DNA from 4 places in the Thalassotalea sp. HSM 43 genome. Region 3 is predicted to be linked to each of the others. Evidence: predicted binding sites of a transcription regulator. Region 3 holds the regulator's gene; each other region holds the start of a gene.
What was found. Region 3 encodes FNR, which switches genes on or off when oxygen is low (the NO sensors DNR and NnrR bind a similar motif). Its sites were predicted from a motif close to TTGATCTAGATCAA; they were not measured.
Positions count from the first base shown of each region.

Region 1 (5,941 bases), 1.7 Mb from region 3:
TTTGATCGGTTTTCTAATACCGCATCAAATCAATGGACTTATATTTCTCCCAATGTTCACGTCGATAAAAATGTCACCGGCATTCAAGGCTTTTTTCACCTGAAAAATAATTTAAGTATTGGTGCATCGTTGGAAGAAAATGATGACGGCGACCGCTATGCATTGAGCGTGCGTTATAACTTTTAACACTGCGCCCGTTTAGCCAACAAAAAGCCGGTTAATAAACCGGCTTTTGCGTTCAGTGCCTTTATTTCTTTTTGGCGTTAAAGCGTCTTAATTCTTCCATCGCATCGAGTACCACCTGCATGTTAATTTTACCTTTGGGTATTTCTTGATAGGTTGTTGCATCAAAGATGGTGAAGTTGCCGTAGCGATCCATTTCATTAATACGACCATTTTCTTTAATGGCGTAATTACCGTCACGGCCAAGTAACAACCATGGCTGTTCGGTTTTGCTGAATAATGATTGACCAGAGCTATAGTCTTTACTGTCGTTAGTGCAACCTAACGCGTCGGTAAGTAAGGTCGGCGCGATATCGTAATGACTGGTTACGCCGTCATACATCTCTTGCTGGCGTTGAGGCCAGTGAATCAGCAGTGGTACCCGAGTTTGATAGTCGGAATAGTTACTGTTGTGACCCCAGTAACCTTTTTTACTCTCGTTAAATTCTTTACCGTGATCACCGGTGATAATAACGATAGTGTTGTCTAGCTGCTCATCAATTTGTGCCAATACTTTACCTAATTCTATATCGATAAAGTGAATGGCATTCTTATATAGGTTTAAAAACGGTTCGGCATCATAGTCATCGTTCAATGCCATATAATTGATATCATCCAGCGATGGCTGATATTTACGAGGGAAATCTTTAGGAATCGAAAAGCCATGTGCTGCATCGTAAAGCATATAGCTAAAATAAGGCTTGTTGCTGTCACGTTTACTGTGCCAATCAATAAAGTCTTCAGTGATATCTAAGTCGCGTTGATAAGGCTTGTCGCCGGTAGAATGGGTACGCAAATTATCAACATTGGCGAATAAGGTTTGATCAAATTCCGGACTGGTCAGTTTAGCGCTGGCAAAGATGCCGAATTCATAATCTTGTTTTTTCAGTTCTTGCATCAACACCGGTGGCTTTTGCAGATCTAATACCGGTTGCCAATAGTGTCCAGGAATACCATAAAACAATGAAAACATGCCATGCCGGGTATTATTAGAGCCACTATGGTGGGCGTTAAACACGTCGCTTTGTTCACCTAACGCGAACATATTCGGTGTCATGTCGGCATCCATCATATCTGCTCGCCAAGAATCGAGAACGATCAATAAAATATTCGGCGTGTTTTCTGGTGTTTGGCACTGCATTGGTTGCAGTGGGTAGTTGATTGATGATTTAACTTTTTTCTGTTTTAACAGCGCTTGTTGCTTTTGCGCTTCAATGTTCATCACCCCAAATTTGGCCATAAAGCTTTTTGCGGTTAATGGATAAGACAGTGGCAAGTAGCGTGCTTGCGAGGTAATTTCTTTCTTAAACATCGCATCGGCCCAGGTGTGTATACCATGACCGACCAACATAAACAGCGCCCAATACTTTACATAAGGCATTAGTGCTAATGGCTTGTCGTTAAACTTACGCCATAACGCCTCTGATAATCCCCATTGTGCTGCAAAAAAGGCGACAATAATAAGCACTATCATGGTCCATAGTTGCCAACTAAAGCTAAATATTTCTGTGCCACCTTCCACTAGAAGTTCAAAGACTATGGCATTGAAATGGAAGCGATATTGCTGATAAACAAAGGTATCGGCGAGTAACAAGGATAAACCCAGCGATACGGTAATAATGGCGAGGCTGCGAATGATTATTGCTGAGCCAATTAACTTGTTTAGTAGATGCAAACAAGCCGTAAGTAGTAGCGTAAGAAAGCCTAATTGGGCGACACCGTAGCTCAATAAAAACAACCAAGACAACAGGTCCTGCGGCCAGGGATTCGGGCTCAGGTATCGTAATGAAATTAACAATACCAATACAAAATTACATAAAAGGTAACGGTTCAACCAGCTAGCAACCGCATTTTTGTCTGCTAAACTCATAAAATTCCATCTAAAGTTAAACTTTTTGTTAATGATCTAACAAAATTTGTTTTAAATCAAAAAATAAAAGATTAGACATAGTTACACTTTGCGACAGTTTTTTACAGTATATAAAAGGCAAAGGCCATGAAAAAGAAAGTAATTAGTTTAGCTCTTGCGTCATTATTTATTAGCTCAGTAGCGACAGCAGCGTCATATCAGGCAGGTGATTTTGTTATTCGTGGTGGTGCCACTATGGTGGACCCGGATAGTGGTAAAGCCGGCGTCAATGTACCAGCTCTTGGTGGTGACACGCCTCTATCCGTGTCTGTGGATGACAATACACAGCTGGGTTTAAACTTTGTATATTTCTTCTCAAGCAATTGGGCGGTTGAAGTGCTAGCCGCAACACCATTTAAGCATGACGTAAATATTCACGATCCAGAAGGTATTTCTGAAGGTTTGTTTGGCGTTAATGTTGATGGCACTACACTGGGCGAAGTGTCTCACTTGCCACCGACAGTGAGCGCTATTTACTATTTTGATACGGGTTCTAATTTTATGCCGTACGTTGGTGCCGGCTTAAACTACACTGTTTTCTTTGATGAAGAGTTTAAATCCGCGCCAAAATCTTTAGGCTTTAATGACTTAGAACTTGATGCATCTTTTGGTTGGGCTGTGCAAGTTGGTGCCGATTATCAGCTAAGCGACAAGTGGCATGTTAATGCTTCTGTACGTTATATCGATATTAACACGGACGCAGATTTTAAAATCGGTGATGACATTAAAGGTTCTGCCGAAGTCGATGTAGATCCTATGGTTTACTCACTAATGTTGGGTTACAAGTTCTAATCAAAGGTTAGACAGACAGCACGCATATATAACAAGCGGTTATAGGTTTTCCCTATAGCCGCTTTATTTTGTCTGGTGAATTTATTACTCTTGAAGCATCTAAAGTTAATCTGTGGCCGTTATGGACAAATACCTGGTTTTCGGCAATCCGATCGAGCAATCGAAATCACCCATCATTCATCAACAATTTGCGTCAACCTGTGACCAGCGCATTGACTATCAAAAGCAGCTGAGTGAGCCCGATACATTCGTCGCTGATGTGAACACCTTTATAGCTCATGGCGGCAAAGGTGCCAATGTGACGGCACCGTTTAAAGAGCAAGCGATGCAAATGTGTGATCAGTTGTCCGTTGATGCACAAGCGGCTGGCGCAGTAAATACTTTATCATTTACCGATGGTGGCATCTTGGGTGACAATACCGATGGTCGAGGCTTGGTCGATGACTTGCTTGCTCACAATGTCACCCTAACCGGCGCACGCATATTACTTATGGGGGCAGGTGGCGCAAGTCGTGGGGTCATTTCACCTCTGTTAGCACAAAACCCAGATAGCCTGGCTATCGTTAATCGCACCTTAAGCAAGGCTCAACTGCTGGTCGATCATTTCCAACATGACAAACTGACAGCCATTGATTATTCGCAAACCCAATCCAAGCGCTTTGATGTCATCATTAACGCAACGTCTGCAAGCTTGTCAGCAACATTACCAGACTTAGCCAGTAGCGCGGTTGTCGATGCGGTATGTTATGACATGGTCTATGGTGCAGAGCTAACTGCTTTTCTAAAATGGTGCCAACAACAAGGGGCTAGGCAGATCATTGATGGTTTGGGTATGTTGGTTGGCCAAGCCGCACAAAGCTTTGCTATATGGCATGGTGTAAAACCTGATGTCGCGCCTGTTTTGGCTTTATTGCGTCAGCAGTTTAAGGAAGGCTAATGAACCAAGCCATATTGTTTAATGATGATTTTCAATATATTGATGCTCAAAGTTGTTGGTGTTTTACCGGTATGCTCAGCGGTGCTCGCATTACTATATATATACAAGCCCCTAAACGTGACATCACCGATGCTTTGAAGTTTGAGCTAGAAGAGCTGATTGAAGACTATCTTGAAGATGAAGAACCGGATGAAGACAATATCATCCGGCTGACAATATAAGTAATAGCTTGGGCTCGTTTTATTAATAACCTTATCAAGCTAGCCTTGTTGTTCGAGGTATTCGTTCTTCAGTTTGACATAATTGGCATTGGTGCTTTTTAGAAATTGCATTTCTTGTTGCGTTAACGGTCGTTTTTGCTTGGCTGGATTACCAACGTATAAATAGCCACTTTGCAATACTTTGTTCGGGGCAACCAAAGAACCGGCGCCGATAATCACATCATCCTCAACCACAGCACCATCCATAACAATTGCGCCCATACCGACAAGTATTCTATTACCCAAGGTACAGCCATGCAGCATGACTTTATGACCCACAGTTACTTGTTCGCCAATGAGTAATGGGTAACCGTCAGGGTAGTTGCTGGTTTTACGGGTGACATGCAACACACTGCCATCTTGAATATTACTGCTGTTACCGATACGAATGTGATTTACATCGCCACGGATTACAACCAAGGGCCAAATACTGACATCATCAGCAAGTACCACATCGCCGATGACCACACTTGATTCGTCAATATAGCAATTTTGACCTAGTTTAGGTGTTATTCCTTTATATGAACGTACCGTATTTTGAGGATATTTCATTATCTTCTATTGGCTTTTTAATAAGTAAAGTTGCTCATATTATAAATAAATTTCTATTTATGAATAGGTTTATAGTTCTTGAACTAGAATATTAGCTATCCATTTAAATCACATCGGAAGTTATATCTATGTTTGGTAGGAATAAGCTAGTTAAGACCTTAACTATAACCTTGCTATTGGTATGCTCCGTATGCCCAAGTTTTGCATCAAGCTCTGATAACGAAGAGCCAGGAAAGGCGATTGAATTTGCTGTGGGCTATGTTAAGCAAGATTTATGTTGGACAACGAATGTTGCTGATTGTGAAGTTGATGGTGTCGGTATTGCTATCATTTACCCCCTTGATTGGGGGTTTATAGATTATGTGATCGCTAATGCGGCGATATTTGAATCTACAGAACATAGTGTACCAGGAGAAACTGGTACTAAAAATGACCTTTATAAATTAGGAGTAGGCAAAAAGTTTTCACCGATTGATGATTTTACATTTTTCGCAGAAGCATCTTTCATAGTCGCAAATGACGATGAAAATTTTTATGCATGGGAGAATACCAACTATAACGATGGATATGAGCTCGGTGGTGTTGTTGCGCATCAGTTAAATCGCAAAATAAAAATCGGAACCGGTGTTAAATTTCAAAAATACCAAAACTGTTCGGCAATCAAATGTCATGGCTTAAAAGGTAAGAAGCCTGTGATTAAAAACTTAGAGGTTAATTTTTATGTGCGTTACATGCTTTCTGAAAAATTCAGTCTAGGCTATCGAGCGTTTAAAGTTGCGAAAATATTTAATGAAAGTGACTATAACGGCAGGGATCGAGGTTTTAGCCATATAGTGGCAATTCATTACCGTTACCAGCTTTAGCCAAAGTTTGTACTACTACCATATAGATAAGCTAAACCATAGAGCGAATTAATAGTGCTCTTCTTCAATACCGAGTAATACGTTCTCTGTTATTTTAAAACCCTGATCACGGCGCACTAATTATTTATAGGTATTTCGTGGTTTGCTGAAGATATCTTGATAAGGGTTAAATTTAGAATTCGTCATAATATCGGCTTTTATGTAGTTTTTATTAAATAATAATGCCTAAAGCTCAGTCTATTCTCTTTTATTAGATAGTTTATACGCATTATATAAGTATAAATGTATGTTCAACGAATCTTGATTTTGTAACCAAAACTTTAACAATTCTTATCAATACATTACCCAAAAGGTCAATAATATAGCTATCTGTACAGAATGTAGACGATCAAACATTAATTTTAGA
Region 1 is NZ_CP038493.1:1,996,993-2,002,933, forward strand. Features, by position in the region: gene E2K93_RS08555 (outer membrane beta-barrel protein) at 1-186, shown strand, start outside; gene E2K93_RS08560 (DUF3413 domain-containing protein) at 248-2,092, opposite strand; gene E2K93_RS08565 (OmpW/AlkL family protein) at 2,219-2,923, shown strand; gene aroE (shikimate dehydrogenase) at 3,045-3,860, shown strand; gene E2K93_RS08575 (hypothetical protein) at 3,860-4,081, shown strand; gene E2K93_RS08580 (gamma carbonic anhydrase family protein) at 4,121-4,672, opposite strand; gene E2K93_RS08585 (hypothetical protein) at 4,801-5,535, shown strand.
Region 1: E2K93_RS08565 (OmpW/AlkL family protein) is a predicted target of FNR. The motif match lies at 2,139-2,152, and genes of this name have one in related genera.

Region 2 (5,941 bases), 1.1 Mb from region 3:
ATGTCTATCTCTGATGTATTGATGTGGCGTTACTATGACTTGTTAAGCTTCCGTCCGATTGCTGAGATCGAAGCGTTCCAACAACAAGTTGCAGATGGTGCGAACCCTCGTGATATCAAAATTGAATTGGCAAAAGAAATTATTGCTCGATTCCACAGCCAAGCAGATGCTGACGCTGCGCATCAAGAATTTATTAATCGCTTCCAAAAAGGCGCTATGCCAACGGATATTGAAGAGAAGACAATCAATACCGTTGATGGTGAATTGGCACTAGCAAACTTACTAAAAGAAGCCGGTTTGGTTGGCAGTACCTCAGATGCCATGCGCATGGTTAAACAAGGTGCGGTTAAAATTGACGGCGAAAAAGTTGCCGATGCTAAGCAAGCATGTGTTGCCGGTAGCACGGCTATTTACCAAGTCGGTAAACGCAAATTTGCTAAAGTGACATTGGTTTAATTGCAAGTTACACCGACAATGCCAGTCAAATGACTGGCATTTTTGTTTGTAATTAGCGTACAGTATTAACTGTGTTTGCCATTGACAACAAAAAACATAAGAGAGCAAATGATTTTACGTCTACTATCCATGGTGTTTGGCCTTAGCTTAATGCTCGGCTGTGCCAGTGAACCTACGTCTAGTGTTAACCCTGATTTTAATTTTACTCAGGTTAAGACCTTCAGTCTGTTTCCTCGAGAATCTCGATTTAGTGATATTCAGAGCCTGAGTGATTATGAGCGTAATCGTATTGAATTGGCCATTGAACAAAAAATGGAAGAATCAGGATTTGATTACAAACCATTGGAAGACGCGGACGTGGTAATCAGCTATTTCTTAGTTGGTCGCAGTTTGCGAGAGCTGCAAACCTACAATAAGTTAGTGCGTGCATGTTTGGGCTGTGCCCAGGCAGAGCAGCAACGACTTAACCAAGACATACGTTCCTCAATGCTGGTGATTGACGTACTCGATAGTGTTAAACGTCGCAGTGTGTTTCGTGGCTTTGTAAAGGTTGATTTGGATATTGAAAACAGCAGCGATGAAAATCAGCAAGAAATAATTGCCGCTGTGGATCAAATCCTAGGCCAATTACCGTCAAATACAGTACAATAGCGTTAATTATGGTACTGCTACAGCTTGAGAGATAAATGAGCTACCCAAATGATGAACATGGCCAAGTCTTGGCTGAAATGGAACAAGCCGGCATTGATCTAAGCAAGCCGATTGTTGTTGAGTTTTTCCAGTTATTTGAACAAGAAGACAATGCCAACGCACTCGCTAAGCATATTGAAGAAAGCGAGATGCAGGCCACCGTGACTGTGCACCCAGATAAAAGCCCAGGTGTCTGGGACGTTGATTGCAGATTGGAGATGATCCCAAGTTACGACAATATCGTTGAGATGGAGCAAACCTTTGAAAAGTTAGCTCGTCAATTTGATGGTTATAACGACGGTTGGGGCGTGCATTTCGAAGATTAGTTGCACATTGATGCGGCTACTTAAATGCGATTAATAGGGCAGTGCAATACTGCCCTTATTATTGCTAAGTATTGAGTCTATATCTCGTCGTCAAACTTGAATGCAGGTAAAGATACCTTCCAATAAATGCCAGCAAGGCGTAACACCAGAGCGCCTAGCATCGCTATAGAACCAGCAATTAATTCGCTAAAGCCTAGCGTACTTAAGCCAACAAATAATACACTGCCTAACATCGCCGCTGTGGCATAAATTTCCTGACGTAAAATTAACGGTATTTGATTACAAATAATGTCACGTATCATACCGCCGGCGACGCCAGTGATGGTGCCCATAATGATTGCGGTCAACATGGACTGTTCATACATTAGCGCTTTTTGTGTGCCTAATACCGCGAACAATGCCAAACCAAAAGCATCAGAAATGTGCATAAAACGCTTTGGCACATGTTTAGGTTCACGAATGAGAAAAATGGTTAACAACGAGGTGAAAAAGATAATCACCACATACTCGGATTGCACCGTCCAAAATACCGGTGCGCCAAGAATAATGTCGCGTATGGTACCGCCACCAACCGCTGTTATTGCCGCAAGCACCATAACGCCAAATGGATCGAGACGATAACGGCCGGCCATTAACGCGCCGGATAATGCAAACACGATAACGCCAAAAATATCAGCAAAATAGATAAAGGTGCTGATAGGATTGGCGGCGACACTTTCTGCCATGTTACTTTTCTACCTGCCTGTTGTTTTCATGCCAAAGATTCATATCACCTTGTAAGTGAGTCAGGTGCTTAAAACCTTGTTGCTTAAGCTCCTCAATAGCGATGCCGGCGCGTCTGCCTGAACGGCAATAGACAATGATATTTTTATCTTTGTATGACTCGAGCTTTTGCAAGTTTGCCGCCAGTTCGGTGTGGGAGATGTTCACGGCACCTGGAATATGACCTTCTTGAAATTCTTCTGCAGTGCGCACGTCCAGCAATAAAAATTGCTCATCACTTTGTTGCAAATCAATAAGTTGCTGTTGCTCAATGTCTGCAGCAAGGGGACTAACAGGCTGTTGTTCATCGTATGCGTTAGCGTTAAACATGACGAGCATACAGCTTAAATACATTAACTTTTTCAACATCACTTCCACCTTAAAATCAAGTCGACACAGGCGACTCGTTATATCGATTAACTTGTTGATAATTATGCGTGTTATTAGCTATTTAAGCCAATAAAAAATCCCGGACTTAGCCGGGATTTGATCACTAGGCTATACCGGACTTAGCTTAAGCTTTTGCCCTTTAAGGCGGTCAGCATATTCATCACCAGCTCTGATGAGTTCACTGATGCGGTTTCTAAATAGGCTTCAAACGACTCTGGCGACTCTTTACCGGCGATATCACTCATTGAACGAATAACCACAAATGGTACGCTTAATTGATGGCAGGTTTGCGCAATCGCGGCGCCTTCCATTTCCACCGCGGCCATGGTTGGAAAGTTTGCACGAGCCTTAGCAATATCATCATCTTTGGTCATGAAAGTATCGCCAGTGGTGATAAGACCGGTCATGGTTTGAATACCTTGCAATGTATCAATGCCTTGTTGGGCTGCGCTAACCAAGGTTGGGTGCGGCGTAAATGCTGCCGGCATGCCAGGCAGTTGGCCAACTTCATAGCCGAATGCGGTAACATCAGCATCGTGATGTCGTACTTCAGAGCTGATCACGATGTCACCGACACGCAAGGATTGATCAAAGCCACCTGCAGAGCCAGTATTGACGATGTAGTCAGGTGCAAACTTCTCAATCATCAGCACTGTTGCTATACACGAAGCAACTTTACCTATACCAGATTGCACCAATACGATCTCATTGCCATCGATGTTACCGGTGAAAAAACGGTAGCCAAAATATTGGTGTTCGGCAAAGTCTGCCAATTTACTTTTTAAAATTGCAACTTCCGGCTCCATTGCGCCGATAATACCTGCTTTCATCGTTTTTATTCCTGCCATTGCATAAGATGCGGCAATTATAGTGAGTTAGCGCAAAAACTAAAACAACTTTTATTCACCAACTGCTTGTTCGGACTCGGCGTTTGTTGATGTTAATCAAAAGTTAATGCGAAATATTCGCGTCGTAGATGCTGGTGATTTAGGCTTAAAGATATAGACCATAACTAAGCGACAATCAGGAGGTTAAATATGACCATTAAGCGACATGGCTTAGCCATAGGTATTGAACGTATTGATGATCAGTTTTTCGTTACGCTTACAGCGCAAGGCACTCTGACCCACGCCGATTATCAGGTGATAACACCAATGCTCGATAATGCATTGGCGGCGGTGAAACAGCCGAAAGTAAAAATGCTTATCAATGCGACTGAGATGCAAGGCTGGGAGCTGCGCGCCGCATGGGATGATTTTAAGCTTGGCCTCAAACACGGCAGCGAATTTGAAAAAGTCGCCATTCTTGGCAATAAAGACTGGCAACAGATGGTGGCCAAAATTGGTGGTTGGTTTATAAGTGGTGAGGTCGCTTATTTTGAAGACGAAGATAAAGCCTTGGCCTGGCTAAGGTAGGAGGTTGATATGGACGTGCAACAATTGGCTGAATTTTTTGGTTGGTGTACCGTCATCAATGCGATATTTTTAATTCTAGCTTGGCTTATTATGCAAGTATTTGCAGAACCGATTAAAGCATTGCACCGACGCATGTTTACGCTCGATGATGAAACCTTACAATGCGTCTATTTTAAATTCTTTGGCTATTACAAACTTGCCATATATGTCTTTAATTTAGCACCGTATATTGCGCTGAAACTTATGGTTTAACAACACCTTAGCGGTAATGCGGTGGGTCTAAAGAATACGATCGCTCACTTGTTTTTGTAGATACACAGCAACCGCTTTTGAGGTCGGTGTAAATGACTTGTCGCCCACACTATCCATCGGTACTAATGGGTTTGTTTCAGGGTAATAGCCAGCAACATTTCCCTCAGGGATATCATAAAGGTGTATTTTAAAATCACTTACTTGTCGTTCAATGTTGTCTTGCCAAACCGAAGTGATGGTCACTAAATCACCATCTGATAATTGCTGTCTTTTCGCATCTTGAGCGTTGATAAATAGAACCTTTCGGCCATTAACCACACCACGATATCTATCATTCATGCCGTAAACTGTGGTGTTGTACTGGTCGTGAGAGCGCATTGTTTGCATCGTCAGTAGGCGTTCTCGCTTACTGTCTTCTAATGCAATCTGGCTAATGGGCACCAGCTCATCCGGTAATGGGTTGCTGTTAAATAACGCTTTACCTGCGACGTTTAACCAGCGATGTTCGCTGGCGCTATTACCTAAATAGAAACCACCGACATGATCAAGGCGTTGCTCAAAATCGTTAAATTCAGGTAAGCAGGCGCTGATCAAGGCGCGAATATTGCTGTAATCAGCAGTGAGATTTGACCAATCGATTGCATCATTGCCTAGCGTTGCTTGGGCAATACCGGCAATAATTGCTACTTCTGATTTTAGCTGGCGTGATACCGGTTCGACATTACCCATCGAGGCATGCACCATTGAAAAAGTGTCTTCTACGGTGATGTATTGGTCACCGCTGGTTTGCCTGTCGATTTCGGTTCGCCCTAAGCAAGGTAAAATAAGTGCGTCTTTACCCATGTATAAATGACTGCGATTTAATTTAGTGGCGATTTGTACATTAAGCTCGGTGTTGGCGAGCGCTTGATATGTACGCTCACTATCCGGGGCTGCTTGGGCAATATTACCGCCTAAACAAACCAACACTTTACTGTCTTTAGACAACAGCGACTTCAACGCATGATAGACATTGTGTCCAGGCGCTTTAGGTAAAGGTGTTTGCAAAACCTTACTTAGGCTATCAATGAACGCCTCTGGCGGTTTTTCGTTGATGCCAACGGTACGATTGCCCTGAACATTGCTGTGACCTCGCACCGGGCACAAGCCAGCGCCAGGTTTGCCAATATGGCCCCCCAGCAGCTGCAGATTGGTGATTTCTTGTATGGTGGCAACCGAATGCTTGTGTTGCGTTAAACCCATGGCCCAACAACAGATCACTTTATCACTATTGGCCCAAACACTGGCAGCTTGTCTTAAATCGTTTTGGGTTAAGCCACTTTGCTCAGATATTTTTGACCACGAGGTTTGTTCGACCAGCTCGATATAAGATTCTAACCCTTGGCTATGTTGCTCAATAAAGTTGCGATCTAGGCTTTGCGGATAGCGTTCAAGTAAAGCTTTGACGATGCCTCTTACCGCCGCCATATCACCACCTAATTTAGGGGTGAAATAGGCATGACTGATTTGCGTTGCGCTCGGAGTCAGCAATTCCACCGCATCTTGCGGGCTGGCAAAGCGTTCTAAAGCCACTTCTTTGAGGTTGTTAAAGGTGACAATTTTACAGCCATTGCGTGCTGATTTACGCAATGCGTTCATCATCCGCGGGTG
Region 2 is NZ_CP038493.1:2,624,811-2,630,751, forward strand. Features, by position in the region: gene tyrS (tyrosine--tRNA ligase) at 1-456, shown strand, start outside; gene E2K93_RS11325 (DUF4136 domain-containing protein) at 565-1,107, shown strand; gene E2K93_RS11330 (ribonuclease E inhibitor RraB) at 1,143-1,472, shown strand; gene E2K93_RS11335 (trimeric intracellular cation channel family protein) at 1,550-2,170, opposite strand; gene E2K93_RS11340 (rhodanese-like domain-containing protein) at 2,199-2,603, opposite strand; gene mtnN (5'-methylthioadenosine/S-adenosylhomocysteine nucleosidase) at 2,744-3,454, opposite strand; gene E2K93_RS11350 (STAS/SEC14 domain-containing protein) at 3,662-4,039, shown strand; gene E2K93_RS11355 (DUF6868 family protein) at 4,049-4,291, shown strand; gene E2K93_RS11360 (FdhF/YdeP family oxidoreductase) at 4,319-5,941, opposite strand, start outside.
Region 2: E2K93_RS11350 (STAS/SEC14 domain-containing protein) is a predicted target of FNR. The motif match lies at 3,559-3,572, and genes of this name have one in related genera.

Region 3 (5,941 bases):
CATAACGCCAGTGTATTGCACATCGCCAAACATCAGGCCTAATATAGTGATCACTAAAATCGCGATCATTACTGCGCCATGGACGTTTAAGCTCACCAAACCAACGATTAGGAACAGGCCTAACACCGCCATCATAGGGCCAAACGAGGTAATATCACCTAAGGTTACTAATGTTGCAGGGCTCGCGACGATGATGCCTGCGTTTTTAAGCGCAATTAACGCTAAAAACATACCAATACCTGCGGCGATACCAAAGCGTAGTGCGTGCGGAATTGAATTTATGATCCATTCTCGCACTTTAAACGCACTCAAAAGAGTAAATATAACACCGGAAATAAATACCCCACCAAGGGCAACATTCCAGCTATAACCTAACTCTAGAACCACGGTAAAGGTAAAAAATGCGTTGAGTCCCATGCCAGGTGCTAAGGCAATAGGGTAGTTGGCATAAAAACCCATAATTAGACAGCCGATAGCCGCAGCTAAACAGGTTGCGACGAATACAGCGCCTTGGTCCATACCCGTCATTGCTAACATGCTTGGGTTTACAAAAATGATGTAACCCATGGTTAGAAAGGTAGTAAAACCCGCCAATATCTCTTGCTTAACATTTGTACCATGTTCAGCAAGTTTGAATAGTTTTTCAAACATTAGTTTGTTTCCTGAAGATGTATGCATTATTTTTGCGTAGCCAGTCATACTGCTGTTAACATCGCTGTTACATGAGGACTGACCAGTTTTAAAAAATCGCGGTATTTTACGTAATTTTGTTACAAATTGTAAGCTATTTTGCGCGTTTTTGCAGATTGACGCCTATTTTGACGAAATATAAAAACAAACGATAAATTTCGAAATGCAAGCTGAAATATAACCAACAATAAAACCGTCTTTAAAAACGCAATAAAAAAGCCCAAGCGCTTGCTCGGGCTGTGCTGGCTGATTCAATAGCTCTACAATCTATTATCTCAACAATGGTTAAAGATGGTTACTCGAGGAACGGAGATTGATAACCGTCTGGTTTTATCGCCAGTAAATCACAATTGAGTCGATCGATAACATGCTCTGCGGTATTGCCTATAAGTACAGCGGATAACCCCGTGCGACCGACGGTGCCTAAAATCACCAATTCGGCATCGATTTGGTTGGCAACTTTTTCGATCACATCTTCAGGTAAACCTTCTTCGACATGCAAATACTCAGCGCTGATATTAAATTTGTCGGCGTGTTGCTGCACTACATCAGCGTGGTGGTTTTTCATGGTTTGATTGTATTCGTTGGCATCAAACTCTGGAATTTCAATGGCAATATTAATCGGAGTGCCCGGGTAAGAGTTTACCAAGTGAACATCAGCTTTGACCAAGCGGCCAAGATTTTGTGCTTCTTCGGTGATTTTACGGTTCAGTGATTGATGCTCTTCTTCTTCACTGCCAGCATTGACGGCGGCAAGTATGTGTCCGCCTTCTGGCCATTGATGATCTTTGACCAATAACAGAGGCACCCAACATTTACGAATTAAGTGCCAGTCTGTTGGGGTAAAAATAACCGATTGTAATGTAGGGTGTTCATGGGTGCTTTTTAATACCACATCGAATTGTTGGTCTCGTACCTGCGATAAAACGGCTTCAAACGGGCGATTATGCCAAATCACTTTAATGTCCATATCGCTTTCATACTGTTCGGTGATCTCTTTTAGCCAAACGCTGCGATCATTTACCACGGTTTCACGCATGGCTTCTCGCTCGTCTCCAGACAGCATGGTGGTCATTTCGTAAGAGAAATCATAAATAACCAATAACGCAGTAATACGGGCGCCAGTTTCCTTGGCAAGGGTACAGGCTCTTGCTAACGCCTTTTGCTCTTCTGTGGTGGGATCGACAACTGCAAGTATATTTTGATATTTTTCCATAACATGCCTCGTAACCTTAACGTGGTTCGTAGCGCGCCTTGCTTGGCTATAAAGCCAGCAGAGACGGCAAAGATCAATACGCTATAGATAAGCTTAACTGGTCAAAGGGTATGTTACAAATTTGTTAATGAAGTTTCCCGCAAGGTGTTGATTTAAATCAACCAATACAACACCTTACAGGTATAAAGACAGGTTATTTATTTAAGCCAGCCAATTTGAATAGGGCGTCTTTGTCGAGGATGGTGATCAACTTATTTTCAACTTTGATTAAGCCATCTTTTTGGAATCGAGTCATCAAACGAGAAATGGTTTCAATGGTTAAGCCAATGTAGTTACCAATTTCACTGCGGGTCATAGGCAAGTTAAATTGCGTCGGTGACAAGTGACGACTGCCTAAGCGTCGACCGTAGTTGGCTAAAAATGTGGCCAGTTTCTCTTCCGCATTTTTACGGTTTAGTAGCAGTAACATCTCATTATTACACTGAATTTCATCGCTCATTAGGTTTAACATTTGCGACTTCAAGCGTGGGATCTTATTGGATAGGGTATCGAGAACCTCAAATGGGATTTCACACACCATAGATGTTTCCAATGCTTTAGCAAAGCTTGGGTGATGTCTTGACGCTAATGCATCAAAGCCCATTAAATCGCCCGCCAAGTGAAAGCCGGTGATTTGCTCTTCACCTTGTTCAGAAATAATAAAGGTTTTAAAGGTACCAGAACGAATTGCGTACAAGGTTTGCAGTTGTTCGCCAGCTTTAAAAATTTGCGTATTCTTTTGAATCGGTTTTTTACGTTGAATGATATCGTCTAATAAATTTAGTTCGTTTTCATTCAAGCTAAACGGTAAGCAAAGTTCGCTGATACTGCAGTTTTGGCACTTGATGTTTTGTGCTATAGAGATTGCCATAAATTGATATTTATCCAGTTAATGCGTCAATAACATTAGTAAACGTAAGGTTACTAAAATATTTGATTTAGAGCAATAAACAATGAATAAACACCATAGGCGATTAACAAAAAGCCACTGATTTTCTTAAAAAGTAACGAACTTATAAGGTTGGTAACCGATTGAACACTGGTTGATAACACTAATAACGCTGGCAAGGTGCCGATGCCAAACGCCAACATGATCATCGCCCCTTGACTGGCACTGCCGGCAGCCAATGCCCATGTAAGTGTTGAATAGACTAGGCCACAGGGCAGCCAGCCCCAAATAACACCGAGTAATAGCGCTTGCTTAGCATTCTTTATCGGCAGTAAGTGTTTGGCAAAAGGTTGAATATAGCGCCACAGGTATTTACCTGCCGTTTCGATATGCGTTAAAACAAACCACACTCTTGCGATATACAAACCAAGTAGAATAATGAATATGGCGGCGATGACTTTTAACCATAAAACTTGGATACCTATCGACTTTATTGCTAGGGAGCCCGTAAAACCGGCGACAGCGCCAAAGAAGGTATAAGATGCTATACGGCCTAGGTTATAGCTTAACGCTTTTCTCAGTTGATTTGAGCTATCACCTGTGGTGGTGAGCATAGACGAGATGCCACCACACATGGCGATACAGTGGCCAGCACCAGCAATACCAATCATTAGGGCAGAGAGAAAATCTAAAGTCATTAATTATCGCTTGAGTTCGGTTTATCGTCGGTGTGAGACTCAGCGTCTTTGTTATGGCTTTGGCTTTGGCTTCGCTTTTGGCCTGGCGTTTGTTTTTTCTCTTCGTCAAACAAAATGCTCATACCTTGTTTTTCCAGATCATCAAACTGTTCAGACTTTACCGCCCAAAAGAATAGATAAATGGCAATGGCGGTAAATAAGATGGCGATAGGGATTAGGATGTAAATGACGCTCATGTATCAATAACCTAAAGTTAATTTATTTTAGCAATCTCAAAGAGTTGGTCACGACGATAATCGAGCTTGCTGACATACCTAATACTGCCATATATGGGGTAATAAAACCACAAACGGCCAATGGCAAGACTATGGCATTATAGGCAAATGCCCAGGCAAAGTTCTGTTTTATGATACGACCCGTTTTACTGGATATGGTCATTAAGTCGAGAACACTGCTCAGTTTATTATTGAGCAAGATTACGTCGGCACCGCTTTTCGCTATTTCGGTACCGCTACCCATGGCAATCGCAACATGCGCTTGTGCAAATACCGGCGAGTCATTAACGCCATCACCAACCATGGCTACGGTTTTACCTTGTGCTTGTTTATCTGCAAGGATCGTCAATTTATCTTGTGCCGAGCAGGTATGGTGTTGCTCATCGAGTTGCAATGTGTGATTAAATTTATCCACGCCAGCTTGGTTATCGCCACTGATCAACAGAGTTTCGGTGTGCTTTTGTTGTAATGCATTAATGACGTTAACCGTATCGTCACGCATTACGTCATCAAGGTAGAGCACCGCCACCACCTGTTGGTTTATGGTGAGCAAGCATTGGGCATCTTTATATTGCTCATCGACATCGGCAAAGCTGGCAATCCAGTTGACTTTACCAATGGCCAACTGTTGGTCTTTTTGTACGGCTGTAATGCCACAACCTGGGACAATGTCGACTTGTTCGACATTGATGTTGAAATCACGATAGGCGCCGAATGCTTTGGCAATAGGGTGTTCAGAATGACTTTCCATTGCGGCTATGGTGGCCAGAATCGTACTCTTATCAAGTTTGCTATCGTGTTTGCTATCAAGATCGCCGTTTAATAGTTTGCAATCGATCAAGGTGAATTCACCATTGGTCAAGGTTCCTGTCTTATCAAACGCTATGCTATCGACTTTCGGCATTGCCTCTAATACGTGACCCGACTTGATCATTATGCCGTCACGGTTGAGTCGGATGGTGCCGCAGGTTAAGGCGGTTGGTGTTGCCAACGACAACGCACAAGGGCAGGTAGCCACCAATACTGACAAGGTGATCCAAAACGCTTCTGATGGCATGTGTTGTGACCAAAAAATCGAGGTGCCTATGGCGGTAACTAAGATGATACCGACAAAATATTGGGCGATACGGTCTGATAATTGCGCAATAGCAGGTTTATGAGCTTGCGCGTTCTCACTGAGTCGAATCAGGTTGGTCAAAAAACTGTCTGAATTGGTTTTATTGATTTCAATATTGATATTGCCATCACCGTTAACCGTACCGGCAAAAACGGTCGCACCTAACCCCTTGGCAACGGGGGCGTGCTCACCGGTTAGCATGGACTCGTCGACACTGGAGCGGCCATGAATAACGACACCATCACCAGGAATGGTTTCACCAGGCTTTACAATTACCTGATCGCCCACCTCAAGTTGTTTTGCGCTGATCACGTGTTCCTGTCCATCGAGCAATTTTGTCGCGGTCAAGGGCATTAGCTTTAATAAGTTGGCTGATACTTCCGCAGCTCTAGCTCGGGCTCGAAATTCTAAAAATTTACCTATCAATAATAAGAAGGTGAACATGGCAAGTGATTCAAAATACACTTCACCGGTTTGCATGAATGTCGCCCAGGTGCTGGCGCAAAAGGCGAGAATGATGGCAATCGAAACCGGCACGTCCATCGATAATCGGCGCGCGCGCAGGGCACTCATGGCGCCAAGATAAAAAGGTAAGGCACCATAGGTGACAATCGGCAGTGTTAATACAAAACTTGTGCCTCGTAAGTAGGTCAAGTTATGTTCGGATAAATCGCTGAATGCACCAAAGTATAAGCCGACAGCGATCATCATAACCTGCATAGTCAATATGCCACTGACCCCTAATCGACGAATAAAGGCTTTGGATTGCTTGTTGTTACTTTGTTCTACTTGATTGGCTTTAAAAGGCAGAGCTTGATAGCCAATATTATTGATAGCGGTGAGAATTTCGCTCAGTTTTAAACGGGCATTATCCCAAGCAATCGTCGCTCTTTGGGTTGTCGCATTAACTTGAATCTTGGCAATACCAGGGTTTTTCGATAATTGTTTTTCGATAAGCCATGCACAGGCGGCGCAGCTCATGCCATCAATAGACAGAATGGTTTCTTTATGATCATC
Region 3 is NZ_CP038493.1:3,746,457-3,752,397, forward strand. Features, by position in the region: gene E2K93_RS16395 (NCS2 family permease) at 1-651, opposite strand, end outside; gene uspE (universal stress protein UspE) at 986-1,906, opposite strand; gene fnr (fumarate/nitrate reduction transcriptional regulator Fnr) at 2,100-2,816, opposite strand; gene E2K93_RS16410 (sulfite exporter TauE/SafE family protein) at 2,870-3,532, opposite strand; gene ccoS (cbb3-type cytochrome oxidase assembly protein CcoS) at 3,532-3,768, opposite strand; gene E2K93_RS16420 (heavy metal translocating P-type ATPase) at 3,791-5,941, opposite strand, start outside.

Region 4 (5,941 bases), 1.9 Mb from region 3:
GATTGATTCAGTGTATCAAGCTGCGTGGTAATCTTTTCAACTTGCTTTTCGCTTTGTTTAAGTTGATTTTTCAACGCTTTTTCTTTGCTGCTGCTGTCACTGATTAATTTATCGAGTCCTGCTTGATGCGCAGATTTTAAATCTTTAAGTTGTTCATTAAGATCTTCAATGTCGCCTTGCAGTTGTTGTGTTAACTGTTGTTCCGTCTCTAGCTGTTTGTTTAAGCTCGTGACTTGTTTGTCACTAGCTTGCTTGATTTGACGTTGTTGCTGTTGCACATCTTTGCTTTGTTCGGCTAATGCCTTATCAAATTCAGCGACTTTCTTCTCAAGTTGCTTATTGGCACTATCGATTAGTTTTTGCTTCTCTTTTAACTGTTTATCGTGTTGTTTTTCAAAATTAAGCAGCGCCGTTGAATGCAGTTTTTGCTGGCTCTTGAGCTCTGTTGCCGCCTCTTTATTTTGCTGTTCTTGCTTCTTGAATTCAGCATTAAGGTCTTTGATTTGTTGCTTAAGTTTGAGCTCGCCTTCTTGTGCTTTGTTCAGCTTGATCTCAAGTGACTTAATAACCGTGGTGTTAGAACCGGAGGCTTTTTCGTAGGTTTTCAGCTGTTGTTGATGCTGGCTTTTCTGTTCGCTCAGTTGCTGTTGCAGATCTTGGTTTTGCTCTTCAGCTTTGCTTAGCTTGGCGGTTGTTTGCTCTAGCTCTTTGTTCAGTTGCTGTTGCTGCTGGGTGATCTTTTTAACATCCGATTGGCCATCGGCGGATTGCGTTTTTAATTGCGCAATTTGATAATCACTGTCTTCCTTAAGCTGTTGTTGCGCTTTTTGTTGTTTTTCAAGCTCTTGATTTAACTTGTCTAATTTTTTATTAAGCGCGGAATTATCTTTATTCAGCGGATCAAGCTGAGATTGCAGCAGTTCGCGGTTTTCTTTGGTTAAGCGCAACTCTTCATTGAGAATTTCTTCATCGCGCAGTTTGATTTTTAGATGAGTCTCAATTTGAACCGCGTGCTCTTGCAGTTTTTTTAACTGGGTATCTGAATGCAACAGCTTTTTCTTCAGCTGCTCTATTTCACTGTATTTTAGATTGACAGAATCATGCTTAGAGCGACTTAACTTCTCGTGCACCAGATGATACTTTTCATCAAGTTTTTGCTTTTGATCAGATAAAGCTTGCTGCTTTTCCTGCTCGGCGTTATCGGCAATTCGTGTTGCCAATTGGTTAAACTTGTCTTCCAGCTGAATAAAGATATCACCTGCTAATAGTTGCAGTTGTTCTTCGATTTCAGTGTTGATCACAGACTTGCTCATAGATGACTCGGCCATGTTGTTTTTGTTTTTGCGCTGCTTCTATTTAATCACGTTTATCAAGGTTTAAAAAGTCCTACCTCTAAAGCTTTGTTATTAACCAAGATAATTGGCAATACCATCAAGTAACATTTGCACCGCAATCATCACTAGAATCATACCCATTAAGCGCTCCATAGCGGTTAAACCACGATTACCTAAAATTCGTTGGAAAGCCGATGAGAAGAATAAAATAACCGCACTGGCAGACCAGGCAATAATCAGTGCCAAAGCCCAATCGGTCATACGGTTTGGATCTTGGTTAGCCATTAAAATTAATGCCGCTAATATCGATGGACCGGCCATCATAGGTACAGCCAATGGCACGAGGAAGGGTTCCTCGCCCTCAGGTAAACCGCTGATTGAGCCATGCGATGGAAAAATCATTTTTATGGCAATAAGAAACAGTATGATACCGCCGGCAATGGATACCGACTCTTGGCGTAAGTGTAAAAAGTCGAGAATCTTTTGCCCAGCGAACAGAAACAATAACATGATGCCAAGGGCTATGATCAGCTCACGAATGAGAATGATACGTTGACGCTTACTGTCGATGCCTTTTAATACGGATATAAAAATAGGTAGATTACCTAATGGATCCATAATTAAAAATAAGGTGACTGCGGCGGTTAACATTTCCATAGTGATGACCTAGTTGTTGTCGGGGGTTAGTTAAGGGCAACTTTATCAGATCTATGATGGCAAATTCAAAGTTCTAGGTGACTAATTGCACCAATGTTATCATTTGCAAACCGGCGAGATATATTGCCCTTGCATAGCTATGCTGTTAATTGGCAAGTATATGCCATATATAAAGAAATTATAAAAGTTAGTATGAAGTATCTTATTTTTGTTAGTGCCTTATGGGCGTTCTCTTTTGGCTTAATTAAAGGCGAATTGACCGGTATTGATTCGCAATTGGTTGCGGCAATACGGTTGTCGTTGTGTGCCTTGGTTTTCTTACCTTTGCTATGGTTTACGCAAGCAACCAATCTGTCGTTGCGCAAAGCCAGCCAACTCATCGCTTTAGGCGCAATTCAATTTGGCGTGATGTATCTTGCCTATATTCAATCCTATCAATACTTACCAGGCTACTTAGTTGCGGTATTTACCATTTTTACGCCGTTATACGTCATTTTAATCGACAGCATTTGGCATCGCCGCTGGCAGGCGAAGTTGCTGTGGCCGGTGTTGTTGTCGATTTGTGCGGCCGCGGTCATTGTTTTTCGTACCCCTGAGCAAGGTCAATACTTGACTGGCTTTTTGTATTTGCAGCTTGCTAACGTCGCTTTTGCTTTAGGCCAAGTTGCCTATCGCTATATCGCCAGTGATGAAGGCCATGCCCGCAACATGTTTTGGATGTATTTAGGCGGCGCACTATTAACCGTTATCGCCACTTTGCTAACCGTCGACTTTGCCCTTGTTAGTATATCTAATCGCCAATTTATGGTGCTGGTTTATCTTGGTGTCATCGCTTCAGGTATCGGGTTTTACTGTTGGAACAAAGGCGCTAGCCGTGTATCGGCATTACAGCTTGCCATTATGAACAATGGTTATGTGCCTTTAGCGGTGCTGTTTGCGGTGCTGATTTTTGGCGAAAGTGCCGATTGGCTGCGCTTGCTAATTGGTAGTGGTTTACTGGTGACTGCCCTGTGGCTGGCGGATAAAATGAACAAAGGCACTTAATGTGCCTTTGTGTTTGTGCCTTTGTGTTTTTGCCTTTGTGTTTTTGCCTTTGTGTTTTTGCCTTTGCGGTGTTGCCTAAAGCTTTGCCAACCCCGTGGCAAATCGAGCGTTATGCTTTTGAGGCTTGATATTTTTTGATGATGGCGAACAACATGTCTTTGTGTTGTAAACGTTTTTTCTTTAAACCTTCCAAGTATTCATCGGCCGTGTTTTCGACACCTTCTTCAATGCGAATAACTTCGTGATCTAAGTCATGATATTCTTTAAATAGACGGGCAAAGTGATTGTCCGTCATTTTTAAGGTACGGATTTCATCTTTAAACTCTGGAAATTCGTGGTGTAAGTCGTGCTTTTCAATAAACATAATATGTCTTCCTAAAGTTAATAAAATTATTTAGCGCAATCGATACAGGTTTTCGCGTATGGAAGGGCTTCCAAACGGCGTTCATCAATGGCTTTACCGCAGTTGCTACAGATACCGTATTGTTCGGTTTGCAACATCAGCAGTGTTTGTTCTATTTTCTGCAGTTCTAATTGGGTTTGTTGATGAATCTCATCGAGGACTTCATCGTTTTCCGATTCGGTACACTGCTCGGCAAAGTCTTGGCTACGACCTTTTTTAAAGTCAGCTTCTATGGCAGCTAAGCGAATACTTAACTCTTGTTTCTTTGCTTGTAATGATTGGGTGAGTTTGGCAACTATCATCGCTGTTCTCCTTTTATGTTTAGAGTACAGCGACGATTTTAGAGAATATTGATCTGGCTCAATTGGATAACAATTTATTAGCAAACAGTACTGCAAAGAGTGCTATGCAAAATCTAATGGTTACCATAAGTTAATGATAAATATTAACTATTTGGCCCTTGTGGGCGCATTTTTAATTCATTGCAGCCGACGTGCCAATTGGGGCGTTCGTCGCAAAAGATGTTTTGACTTGGCTTTATTTCTATTTCATCGTCCAACGTACCCGCTGGCAACACATAAATTTGCCCGGTTTTAGTCAACCAAGGTAGGTTTGAACCACACTGACCACAAAAACAGCTGGCAAAGTATTTCGCATCTGGAATTTCATAGCGTTTTAGCAGGTTCTCACCGGTTAGCCATTTGAATTGCGACAGTGGCACAAATATATTTGGCGCAAATCCTGAGCCGGTAACTTTGCGACAGCGGTTGCAATGACAATATTGAAAAATACTTAATGGTGTTTCGATTTGATACGTCACTTGGCCGCATAAGCAGCTGCCATTATAGGTTGTTTCGATTGCCATACTTGCCTCTTTAAGGTTGTGGGCTGTGTTTTATGTCGTGCCTGTTGCGAATATACAGCTCTTCTACTTTTGTTCTTGCCCAAGGTGTTTTACGTAAGAATTTTAGACTGGATTTAATGCTCGGATCGTGGGTAAAGCAACGTATCTTGATGCGCTGGCCCAGCTCTTCAAAGCCAAAGTGGGCTTCCAACTCAGTAACGATGGTTTTTAAGGTGATGCCGTGAAGCGGGTTGTACGGTTGTTGTTCCAAGTTGTTGGCCTGTATGACAGTAAAATTCGATATCCCTTAATGATATATCAAAACGCCGGTGGAGTTTAGTTTTAAGGGGGATAAAGGTTCTAGGGGGGATAAAGGTTCTAGGGACTAGGGACTAGGAAGAGCTAAGGATAGCGAGGTAAGTACTAAGGGCTAAGGACTAAGAAAAGAGCAAGAGCAAGATCAGAAGCGTACATATTGCCAGAGGCAAAACCCTCTCAGGCTATCCTGCCTTCCGGGCATATACACAAGGATGTGAGGTATGCAGCGGTGGCGGGATGCCAGTGAGCTGCTAAATACATCCATGCACAAAAAAGCCCGGCAATTCCCTATACCGGACAACGCGACACACCGTTACAACATCATTTGTTTCAAGCTCAGGTCTTAAGACTTGTGGCTTGCAAAGGCAGTGTCGTCTAGCCCGCGTTGTCAAAGCACAGTAAAAACAAAACAGGCTAATTAGATATACCAATTAGCCTGTTAAAAAGATCAGTTTAGAGGCTTAGAGTTGCAGAAATACCGCTAACTCGTCGCTGCCACCAATGTGCTTATTGTCTACGAAGACTTGTGGCACTGTATCGCGGCCAGTAATAGCTTTTAATGAGGTTAAGCTGGCATCTTTACCGAGTAAAATTTCTTCGTATTGGTAGCCATTGTCTGTTAGCAATTCTTTCGCTTTAATACAGAAAGGACAGCCCGGTTTAGTAAAAATACTTACCGCTTGTGGTTTCACTGCATCTGGCGCAACATGCGCTAGCATGGTGTCAGCATCAGATACTTCAAATGGGTCACCTGGCACGTTTGGTTCAATAAACATTTTTTCGATAACGCCGTCTTTAACCAGCATAGAGTAGCGCCAGCTGCGCTTGCCAAAGCCTAAGTCCGCTTTGTCGACTAACATGCCCATACCGTCGCTGAACTCGCCGTTGCCATCTGGAATCAAGGTAACATTGTCGCTTTCTTGGTCTTGCGCCCAGGCGTTCATAACAAAGGTGTCATTGACGGACATACAAATGATGTCGTCAATACCGTGCTTGTTAAAGGTAGGCGCTAATTCGTTATATCTTGGTAAGTGTGTACTTGAACATGTTGGCGTAAAGGCGCCTGGCAATGAAAACACGATGACGGTTTTGCCTTTAAATAAGTCATCGCTGCTGATGGTCTTCCACTCGTCATTTACACGAGTTTTAAAGTTTACGCTTGGTACGGTTGAACCTTCTCTGTTCTCTAACATGGGGACTCCACTTAAGTATTAATCTTTTTGCCACACGGCGAATCTACGGTAAGTATGGATGCTAACCCTAATTAATTAAAACGAATAAAATTTATTGTATCAATCTAAAAAATAGATTCGCTAGTGCGCCTAAACCTGTGCAAATTAA
Region 4 is NZ_CP038493.1:1,828,134-1,834,074, reverse strand. Features, by position in the region: gene E2K93_RS07790 (hypothetical protein) at 1-1,328, opposite strand, end outside; gene E2K93_RS07785 (YhgN family NAAT transporter) at 1,407-1,991, opposite strand; gene E2K93_RS07780 (EamA family transporter) at 2,184-3,035, shown strand; gene E2K93_RS07775 (YdcH family protein) at 3,145-3,399, opposite strand; gene E2K93_RS07770 (TraR/DksA family transcriptional regulator) at 3,426-3,740, opposite strand; gene E2K93_RS07765 (GFA family protein) at 3,884-4,303, opposite strand; partial or broken gene E2K93_RS07760 (VF530 family DNA-binding protein) at 4,350-4,553, opposite strand; gene E2K93_RS07755 (glutathione peroxidase) at 5,062-5,793, opposite strand.
Region 4: E2K93_RS07770 (TraR/DksA family transcriptional regulator) is a predicted target of FNR. The motif match lies at 3,789-3,802, and genes of this name have one in related genera.